Regions from separate parts of the Halomonas kalidii genome, predicted to be linked through region 1. Evidence: predicted binding sites of a transcription regulator. Region 1 holds the regulator's gene; each other region holds the start of a gene.
The links. The regulator FNR, encoded in region 1, switches genes on or off when oxygen is low (the NO sensors DNR and NnrR bind a similar motif). The targets are predictions, from matches to a motif close to TTGATNTANATCAA.
Positions count from the first base shown of each region.

Region 2: QLQ85_RS20740 (ribonucleoside triphosphate reductase) is a predicted target of FNR. The motif match lies at 1,733-1,746, and genes of this name have one in related genera.
Region 3: QLQ85_RS06745 (Hsp20/alpha crystallin family protein) is a predicted target of FNR. The motif match lies at 1,275-1,288, and genes of this name have one in related genera.

Region 1 is NZ_JASCQN010000051.1:314,421-317,662, forward strand. It holds gene ttcA (tRNA 2-thiocytidine(32) synthetase TtcA) at 1-685, shown strand, start outside; gene fnr (fumarate/nitrate reduction transcriptional regulator Fnr) at 1,025-1,768, opposite strand; gene hemN (oxygen-independent coproporphyrinogen III oxidase) at 1,870-3,242, opposite strand, start outside.
Region 2 is NZ_JASCQN010000054.1:46,752-49,993, forward strand. It holds gene norR (nitric oxide reductase transcriptional regulator NorR) at 1-127, opposite strand, end outside; gene ytfE (iron-sulfur cluster repair protein YtfE) at 281-937, shown strand; gene QLQ85_RS20735 (hemerythrin domain-containing protein) at 999-1,607, shown strand; gene QLQ85_RS20740 (ribonucleoside triphosphate reductase) at 1,837-3,242, shown strand, end outside.
Region 3 is NZ_JASCQN010000027.1:88,015-91,256, reverse strand. It holds gene QLQ85_RS06760 (RimK family protein) at 1-15, opposite strand, end outside; gene QLQ85_RS06755 (GNAT family N-acetyltransferase) at 193-690, shown strand; gene QLQ85_RS06750 (YajQ family cyclic di-GMP-binding protein) at 734-1,219, shown strand; gene QLQ85_RS06745 (Hsp20/alpha crystallin family protein) at 1,403-1,933, shown strand; gene QLQ85_RS06740 (YbaN family protein) at 2,113-2,490, shown strand; gene pepN (aminopeptidase N) at 2,583-3,242, shown strand, end outside.

The DNA of each region.
Region 1 (3,242 bases):
CGAGGTCCTGCGCAGCCTGCAGCGCAATGCCCCGGTCAACTTCTCGCTGGTGGCGGTCAACCTCGACCAGAAGCAACCCGGTTTTCCCGAGCATGTATTGCCCGAGTACCTGGACGGCATCGGGGTGGAGTACCACATCCTCGAGCGCGACACCTATTCGGTGGTCAAGGAGAAGACCCCCGAGGGCAAGACCACCTGTGCGCTCTGTTCGCGGCTGCGTCGCGGCTCGCTCTACGGCTTCGCCGAGGAGATCGGTGCCACCAAGATCGCCCTGGGCCACCATCGCGAGGACATCCTCGAGACGCTGTTCCTCAACCTGTTCTTCGGCGGCAGCCTCAAGGCGATGCCGCCCAAGCTGCTCTCCGACGATGGCCGGAACATCGTCATCCGTCCGCTGGCCTATTGCCGGGAGGCGGACATCGCCGAGTTCGCGCGGCTGATGGACTTCCCGATCATCCCCTGCAATCTCTGCGGCTCGCAGCCCAACCTGCAGCGCCAGGTGGTCAAGGAGATGCTCGCCGAATGGGAGGCCAGGCACTCCGGCCGGCTCGAGAGCATGTTCAAGGCGGTGACCAACGTGGCGCCCTCGCAGCTCGCCGACCGCGAGCTGTTCGACTTCGCCGGCCTGGAGGAGAAACAGGCCCGGCGGCAGGCCGACCGCATCGATATCCTCAACGAGTTGTAGGTGCCGAAAGAAGGGATGGCGGACCCGTTCCCACCACGCGAGCGGCGCCGGGGACAGGCCGACGCGGAGGTCATTTGCCAGGGGTGAGGCGGAAATACGAAGAACATCCAGTGGATGTTCTTCCCGCCGAACGGGTTGGCCATGGATGGCCAACACCGGTCCTGCAAGCGGAGCAGGATGCGAGAGCGCAGCAGGGCAAATGTAGCGCCCAGGGAAGGGTTCACAGCGCCTCCGCGCAGGCCTGTCGCCGGGTAAGCCGCGACTCTTTGCCCCTGCTGTCCAACAGAAACCTCCGCTGGATGTGGTATTCCAGCGGGGGGGGCTGCTTATGGCTCGGCGCTAGCGGGCGCCTTCCTCCTCGGCGACCTTGGTCAGCGCCGCCAGGTCGAGGATATTGACCTCGCGGCCGGAGACGGCCACCAGGCCCTGCGTCTGGAAGCGGCCGAGGATGCGGCTCACCGTCTCCACCGCCAGCCCCAGGTAGTTGCCGATGTCGGCCCGGGACATGGAGAGTCGGAAGCTGTAGGGCGAATAGCCGCGGCGGCGGAAACGATCCGAGAGGCCGGCGAAGAAGGTCGCCAGTCGCTGGTCGGCGGTCTTGCGCGACAGCAGCCGCATCATGCGGCGATCGTCGCGCATCTCCTTGCTCATGCTGCGGTAGAGCTGGGCGCGCAGCTCCGGAAGCTCCTCGGAGAGGGCGTCGAGGCGGTCGAAGGGAATCTCGCACACGGTGGTGGTCTCGAGCGCCACCACCGTGCCGGGATAGCGCTCCTCGTCGATGCCATCGAGGCCCACCAGTTCGCTGGGCAGGTAGAAGTTGGTCAGCTGGTCCTCGCCGCTGCCCTCGGTGGTGACCTGCTTGAGGCTGCCCGAGCGCACGGCGTAGACACTGGTGAAGGCGCTGTCCTGGCGGAACAGTGTCTCGCCCTTCTTCAGGGGGGCGCGGCGCCGGATGATGGCATCGAACTGGTCCATGTCCTGGAGCTCGAGCGCCAGCGGCAGGCAGAGCGAGCTGAGGCTGCAGGTCTGGCAGCGGGTCTCGTGCAGCAGGGAACGCCGCCCGCCGGTCGCGGTATCAGGCATGCTCTCCTCCATGATGGTGACTCTGTCGCCATTATGGAGGATTACCCCAGGCCGGCAAAGCATCCCTTTGGAGGTAGCCTCCCGCCATTGGAGGTAGTCCCTCACGCGATACGGGAGTCGCTCGTCGCCAGGGGCGGCGGCGCGTGGGCGTCGAAGGCCATGGCGAGGTGCTGGATCAGTAGCCGGCCGATCGGCGTGACGAGGAGCCGGGGGCCCACCCGGGTCACCAGGCCGTCGCGTTCGGCCACCTCGAGCCGGATCAAGGTGTCGGCCAGGTAGGTCTCGGCATCGACCCCGAAGGTGCGGCCCAGTGCCTCGAGGTCGAGCGCCATGTCGCACACCAGTCGTTCGATGGCGTGTCGCCGGAGGCGGTCGTCGAACGTCAGGCGCCGCCCTCGGGCGGTGGCCAGGTGGCCGGCGTCCAGCGCCCTCTCGTAGGCGGCGAGTGCCGCGGGATTCTGGGCATAGACGTCATCGACCCGGCTGATCGCCGAGACGCCGAGTCCGACCAGGTCACACGGGGCATGGCTGGAGTAGCCCTGGAAGGTGCGCGTGAGGGTGCCCTGGCGTTGGGCTATCGCCAGGCTGTCGTCGGGGCGGGCGAAGTGGTCCATGCCGATGTGCACATAGCCTGCCGAGGACAGCATCTCGAGGGTGGCTTGCAGCATCGCCAGCGTCTCCTCGGAATCGGGCAGGTCCTCGACATGGATGCGGCGCTGGGACGTGAAGCGCTCGGGCCGGTGGACGTAGTTGAAGACCGAGAGTCGGGCCGGGGCCATGGCGATCACCTGCGCCAGGGTCTCGGCGAAGCTGTCGCGGGTCTGCAGCGGCAGGCCGACGATCAGGTCGAGGTTGAGCGAGCGAAAGCCGAGACGGTCGGCTTCGTCGATCAACGATTCGGTGAGCACCCGGGGCTGAACCCGGTTGATGGCCCGCTGCACCCTGAGGTCCAGGTCCTGGACACCGAGGCTCAGGCGGTTGAAGCCAAGGGCCTGCAGATGGCGCAGGGTGAAGACATTGGCCTCCCGTGGATCGATCTCGATGGCATAGTCACGCTCCCTCGAGCCCGAGAGCCCGAAGCGGGCATCGAGGCGGTCGATGAGGTCGCTCATCTGGTCGAGGGCGAGGAAGGTCGGGGTGCCGCCGCCCCAGTACAGCTGCTGGATCTCCCGCGAGGCATCGAGGTGGCGGGAGCTGAGTACCATCTCCCGATCGAGGCGCGACAGATAGGCTTCGGCCCGCCGTGTGTCCCTGGTGACGATCTTGTTGCGGGTGCAATAGAAACAGCCGTTGCGGCAGAACGGTACATGAATGTAGAGCGACAGCGGTTGGCCCTGGTCGTTGCTGCGCGCGAGAGCCGCGCTGAAGTCGTCGGGCCCGAAGCCCTCATGGAAGCCGCGAGCCGTGGGGTAGGAGGTGTAACGTGGGCCGCGGGTGTCGTAGCGGCGCAGCAGTGCCATGTCCCAGGCGAGCC
Region 2 (3,242 bases), on a different contig from region 1:
CCTCCAGGCGCAGCAGGCAGACGGCGCCGCAGCGAAAACCCTCGCGCAGGGTGCACGTCAGCCGCTGCAGGCGCACGGCGCTGGGCAGGTCGGCGACCAGGTCCGCCAGCAGAGTCTCATCGAGCATGGTGATTTTTACCTTTCAGGGTTCTATTTACCCGAGTTTAGCCGGGTAATTTTCACCCTCAAGCCGGTAATACTGCAAGAGACGGGCGCTCACATCCTGGCACGCACCTTGCTTATCAAGAATGCCGTCCAACTTCATCGAGGAATCCACACCATGAGCCTGCTGGAACAGAGCGTCGGTCGTACCGCCTTGACCCTGCCGGGTGCCACCCGTGTCTTCCATGACCACAACATCGACTTCTGCTGCGGCGGCCGTATCAGCCTGCGCGAGGCGGCCGAGCGCGCGGGGCTGGCCCCCGACGCCCTGGTCGCCGAGCTCGAGGCACTGCCGGCCGGTGCCAGCGACGAGCTCGACTGGCAGTCGGCCAGCAACGACGTGCTGATCGACCATCTCCTGACTCGCTACCACGACGTCCACCGCCAGCAGCTACCCGAGCTGGTGCGCATGGCACGCCGCGTCGAGCAGGTCCACGGCGAGCGCGACACCTGCCCCAACGGGCTGGCCGACCTGCTCACCACGATCCACCAGGAGATGGAGAGCCACATGCAGAAGGAGGAGCAGATCCTCTTCCCGATGCTGCGCCGGGGCATGGGCGCCCAGGCCCAGGGACCCATCGCGGTGATGCGCCACGAGCACGACGACCACGGCGAGCATCTCGCGCAGCTGTTGGCGCTGACCGACGACATCACCCCGCCGAAGGGCGCCTGCACCACCTGGCGCACCCTCTACACCGGGCTGCACGAGTTCCGCAACGACCTGATGCAGCACATCCACCTGGAAAACAACCTGCTCTTCGAACGCGCCGGCTGAGCCGGTCGCACACGCGACGGTGCGTCGCCGCGACCAACGGTGACGCACCGGGGAGGCCACCATGAAAGCCATCGTTCTGGAACGCCTGCACGCCGACCACTACCGCTACGAGGCGCTACTCTGCATCCTCGACCGACAGCTGCATATCGCGGCCTGCGAGGAGATCCCCGACTACCGACTGCTGGCGCGGCTTTGCCACTACCTGACCCGGCAACCCGAGGAGTGGCATCACCGGGTGGAGGATGCCCTCTTCGAGCACCTCGCCGCGCGCCACCCCGACAGCCGCGACACCCTCGAGGTGCTGGTCGTGGAACACCGGCGCATCACGACCTATGGCCGCGAGCTCGAGGCGGCATTCCACCGAATGGCGGACGAGACGCCAGGCGCCGAGGCTGACGCCAATCTGCGCAACCTGGCCCTAGCCTTCAGCGAGCTCTACCACCACCACCTGCATACCGAGAACCGGCACATTTTCCCACTCATCGAGCGACAGGTCCCTGCCCGGGCGCTTGACGGCATGACGTCCGGATTCCCGCTGGACAGCCCTGCCGAGGGCAGCCCCAGCTTCCAGCTGCTCTACCGGCAGATTGCCGACAACCGCACCGGGCTGCGCCTGGGGCACGGCGAACAGGCCGACTTCTGTCCGCTGTGCGACGCCAAGCCCGCCTGAGTCGCCCACCACTGATCCGCTCCTGCCCCCCCCCGAAACCTGCCTCCCCATGGGCTCCACCGGCCCATGGGGGGCCAGCGTGCCTCACTTTCGCTGCTGGCCCGAGGCCGGTCATCACGATCTTGCTGATCTGGATCATGTTATCTAGCCAACGGGACGGCTAGTCTGCTATCAGCACAACATATGGTGCCACATTGGAATGAAATCACTATATATAGGGAGAGCAGTGGTGAGTGCACCTACCGCACAGAGTCGTCGTCACGGGACCGTCCGGGTCGCCGCCACGGTCAACGAGTACCTCGAACGCGCCGACTGGCGCGTGCACGCCAACGCCAACCAGGGCTACTCCCTGGGCGGGCTGGTCCTCAACGTCTCGGGCAAGCTGATCGCCAACTACTGGCTCGACGAGGTCTACCCGGCCACCATCGGCACGGCCCACCGCGAGGGCGACCTGCATATCCACGACCTGGACATGCTGTGCGGCTACTGCGCCGGCTGGTCGCTGCGCCAGCTCTTGATCGAGGGCTTCAACGGCGTGCCGGGGCGCGCCGAGAGCGACCCGCCGCGCCACCTCACCAGCGCCCTGGGGCAGATGGTCAACTTCCTCGGCACCCTGCAGAACGAGTGGGCCGGCGCCCAGGCGTTCAGCTCCTTCGATACCTACCTGGCGCCCTATGTGCGCCGCGACGCCCTCGACTACCCGGCGGTGAAGCAGGCGATCCAGGAGTTCGTCTACGACCTCAACGTGCCGTCGCGCTGGGGCAGCCAGACGCCCTTCACCAACCTGACCTTCGACTGGGTGTGTCCGGCGGACCTGCGCGACCAGGTGCCGATCGTCGGCGGCGAGGAGCAGCCGTTCACCTACGGCGAGCTGCAGGCGGAGATGGACCTGCTCAACCGCGCCTACCTGGAGGTGATGGAAGCCGGCGACCGCCAGGGGCGGGTGTTCACCTTCCCGATCCCCACCTACAACATCACCCCCGACTTCGACTGGCAGAGCGCCAACGCCGAGCGGCTGTTCGCCCTGACCGCCAAGTACGGGCTGCCCTACTTCCAGAACTTCCTCAATTCGGACCTGGAGCCGCACATGGTGCGCTCCATGTGCTGCCGGCTGCAGCTCGACCTCTCCGAGCTGCTCAAGCGCGGCAACGGTCTGTTCGGCAGCGCCGAGCAGACCGGCTCGCTGGGCGTGGTGACGCTCAACTGCGCGCGGCTCGGCCATCGCTTCGCCGGCGACCGCGCCGGGCTGATCCGTGAACTCGACCGACTGCTCACGCTGGGCCGCGACAGCCTGGAGCTCAAGCGAAGCCGCATCCAGCAGTGGATGGACGAGGGCCTCTACCCCTTCACCCGGCGCTACCTGGGCACCCTGCGCAACCACTTCTCGACGCTGGGCGTGAACGGGCTCAACGAGATGGTGCGCAACTTCTCGGATGACCGCTACGACATCGCCGATCCGGAGGGACAGCAGCTCGCCCTGGAGGTGCTCGATCACGTGCGCGGGCGGATGCGCGATTTCCAGGAGCAGACCGGGCACCTCTACAACCTGGAGGCCACCCCGGCGGAGGGCACCACCCATCGCTTCGCCCGTGAGGACCGCGCCCGTTACCCCGGCATCCTCCAGGCCGGCATGCC
Region 3 (3,242 bases), on a different contig from region 1:
GCGCAGGGGGCACATGGGAGGGCTCCAGCCGGGCGGGGAGGGGCGGCAAGGGGCCGCCTGAACGCAGCCAGCATGCCCTTGAGCCCGGTCATCGACAAGTCGCGGGCCGGGTGAAAAGATTTCATGATCCCGGGCGCTGACAAGCATATCGAGCATGATCACAATCACGCCGGTGACCTCCGGAGGCATGAGATGACCGTGACCCTGCGCCAGGCCCGTCCCCGGGACCTGGACGACCTCTATCGACTGGAGCAGGCGGCCTTCACCGGCGACCGCTTCAGTCGCCGCCAGCTCTGGCACCTGCTCAATCGTGCCCATGCCTTGACCCTGGTCGCCGAGGACGAGGTGGCCGAGGGGGAGGCGGGCCGGTTAGTGGGCTATGGCGCCTTGCTGTTTCGCCGCGGCAGCCGGCGTGCGCGGCTCTATTCCTTCTGCGTGCACCCCGCGGCACGGGGCGAGGGCCTGGGGCGTCGCCTCGTCGAGGCGCTCGAGCAGGAGGCGCTGGCGCAGGGCGCCGAGCGCCTCGGCCTCGAGGTGCGCGCCGACAACCGGGTGGCGCTGGGGCTCTACCGACGCCTCGGCTTTCGGCTGGAGTGTTGGCTCGAGTCCTACTACGAGGACGGCTGCGCCGGCTGGCAGATGGTCAAGGTACTGGCGCCGCCGGCCGAGGTCGTCGAGCGCGCGGGCTGATAGAATCACCCTTCCATCTTCAATCGATCACCAGGACAGCACCATGCCCTCCTTCGATATCGTTTCCGAATTCGACAAGCACGAAGCTAGCAACGCCGTGGACCAGGCCAACCGGGAGATCCAGACGCGCTTCGACTTCAAGGGCGTCACCGCGAGCTTCGAGCTCAATGGCGAGACCGTATCGCTCGAGGCGGAGGTCGACTTCCAGCTCAAGCAGATGCTCGAGGTGCTGCGCAACAAGCTGATCGCGCGCGGCATCGACGCCCGCTGCATGGATATCAAGGACCCCGTGCTCTCCGGGGTGCGCGCCCGCCAGGAGGTAGTCCTCAAGCAGGGCCTCGACCAGAAGGAGGCCAAGGAGATCGTCAAGCGCATCAAGGATTCCAAGCTCAAGGTCCAGGCCCAGATCCAGGGCGAGAAGGTGCGCGTGACCGGCAAGAAGCGCGACGACCTGCAGGCGGCCATGGCCCTGCTCAAGGGAGAAGGGGGCCCCGACCTGCCGCTGCAGTTCGACAACTTCCGCGATTGAGCCGCGGCTCCTGGCGGGCCCACCCGCTGCCTGCCCGGGCCGGTCCCGGGCTTTCCTGATCCAGGTCATGAGGCCCCTTCATGGCTCTTGAAAAGTACCCCGCTGCCACCAATTCTGATAATGCCGAATGGCGGAGTTCTTGCTGTGGAGCATCTTCGACAGACGAGAAAGGAGGTGTGGCAGATGAACCTGCAGAAATTCTCTCCCTGGAACTGGTTCAAGAGCGAGAGCCACGATGCTCCGGCAGGGGCCGTGGAGCCGCGCCGCGGCGAACTGGCCCCAGTGACGAGCATGCATCAGGAACTCGACCGCTGGATGGACGGCATGCTGCGCCAGTTCGGCATGCCATCGCTGGAGAGCCGCTTCGGCGACATGCCTGCGCTGCTGCGCCCGAGCCTCGACATCGCCGAGCACGACGACCGCTACGAGATCAGCGTCGAAGTACCCGGCGTCGAGGAGAAGGATGTCAAACTGAGCCTGGACGATCACCGCCTGGTGATCGAGGGCGAGAAGCGCCAGGAGAACACCACCAAGGAGGAGCGTTACCAGCGCGTCGAGCGCTCCTACGGCAGTTTCCGGAGGGTCCTCGACCTGCCGGGTGACGCCCGGGTCGAGGAGATCAAGGCCTCCTTCGCCAAGGGCGTTTTGCGTGTCACCGTCCCGCGCTCCCCGGAGGCGAAGGCGTCACGCCGCGAGATTCCCATCCAGGGCTGATCGCTCGCTCGCCGTCACGGGCCCGCCGGGACGCGGGCCCGTGCTTGTCGAGTACCGCGGGGCTGCGCTTCGTGACCGGACCATAGCTCGCCTCTCCTCGTCCCATAGGGCATCGCGATTGGCCATGCCGGACGCCTTGGGCTTCAATGAAGGATCAGGGAAGAGGGAGAGAGCACTCGATGCCGACGCTGCAACGTGCCGTCTATATCGCCATCGCCTGGGTCAGTTTCGCGCTCGGCGTGATCGGGGTCTTCGTGCCGCTGATGCCCACCACCTGCTTCATGCTGCTGGCAGTGTGGGCCGCGTCGCGGGGCTCGCCGCGCTTCGCCGGCTGGATCCGCGAGCATCCTCGCTTCGGCCCAGCCGTGATGGCCTGGGAGGGCGAGCGCGCCATTCCCCGGCATGCCAAGTGGCTGGCCGCCGGCATGCTGGCCTGCTCGATGCTGGTGCTGATCTTCACGGTCAGCCTGGCGTGGCTGAAGTTCGCCCTGATCGCCGGGCTCTTCCTGCTGGGGGTCTGGATCGTCACCCGGCCAGAACCCGCCGTCGCTTCCTGACGCGCCGGTTTCGCCGCCGCGATCGAGGTGCTTTGAGGTAGGGGGGCGGGGGGCCGTACAATGGTCGGCAATTCTCGACAGGAGCCACCTCGATGTCCGAACCGCAGCCGATCCACCTCAACGACTACCGTCCCCCCGCCTACCGCGTGACCCGCACCGAGCTGACGTTCGATCTCGATCCTGCCGCCACCCGGGTCAAGGCGCGCCTGCATCTGGAGCGCCATCCCGAGCGCGAGCCCGGGCTACCGCTGGAGCTCGACGGTGAGCAGCTTGCGCTCAAGGCCATCGCCATCGACGGCCAGCCGCTCGACGAGGACGAGTACCGCCTCACCGCGAACGGCCTGACCGTGCACCGCGTGCCGGAAGCCTTCCTGCTCGACACCGAGGTGGAGATCGCGCCGAAGGAGAACACCGCCCTCGAAGGGCTCTACCAGTCGAACGGCATGTACTGCACCCAGTGCGAGGCCGAGGGCTTCCGGCGCATCACCTTCTACCCCGACCGTCCGGACGTGATGGCCACCTTTTCGACCACGCTGATCGGCGACGCCGCGAGCCTGCCGGTGCTGCTCTCCAACGGCAACCCGGTGGAGAGCGGTGACCTGCCGGGCGATCGTCACTTCGTCACCTGGGAGGACCCGCACCCCAAGCCCTGCTACCTGTTCGCCCTGGTGGCCGGTGACCTGAAGCGGGTCGAGGACCGCTTCACCACCATGAGCGGCCGCGAGGTAGCCCTGCAGATCTGGGTCGAGGAG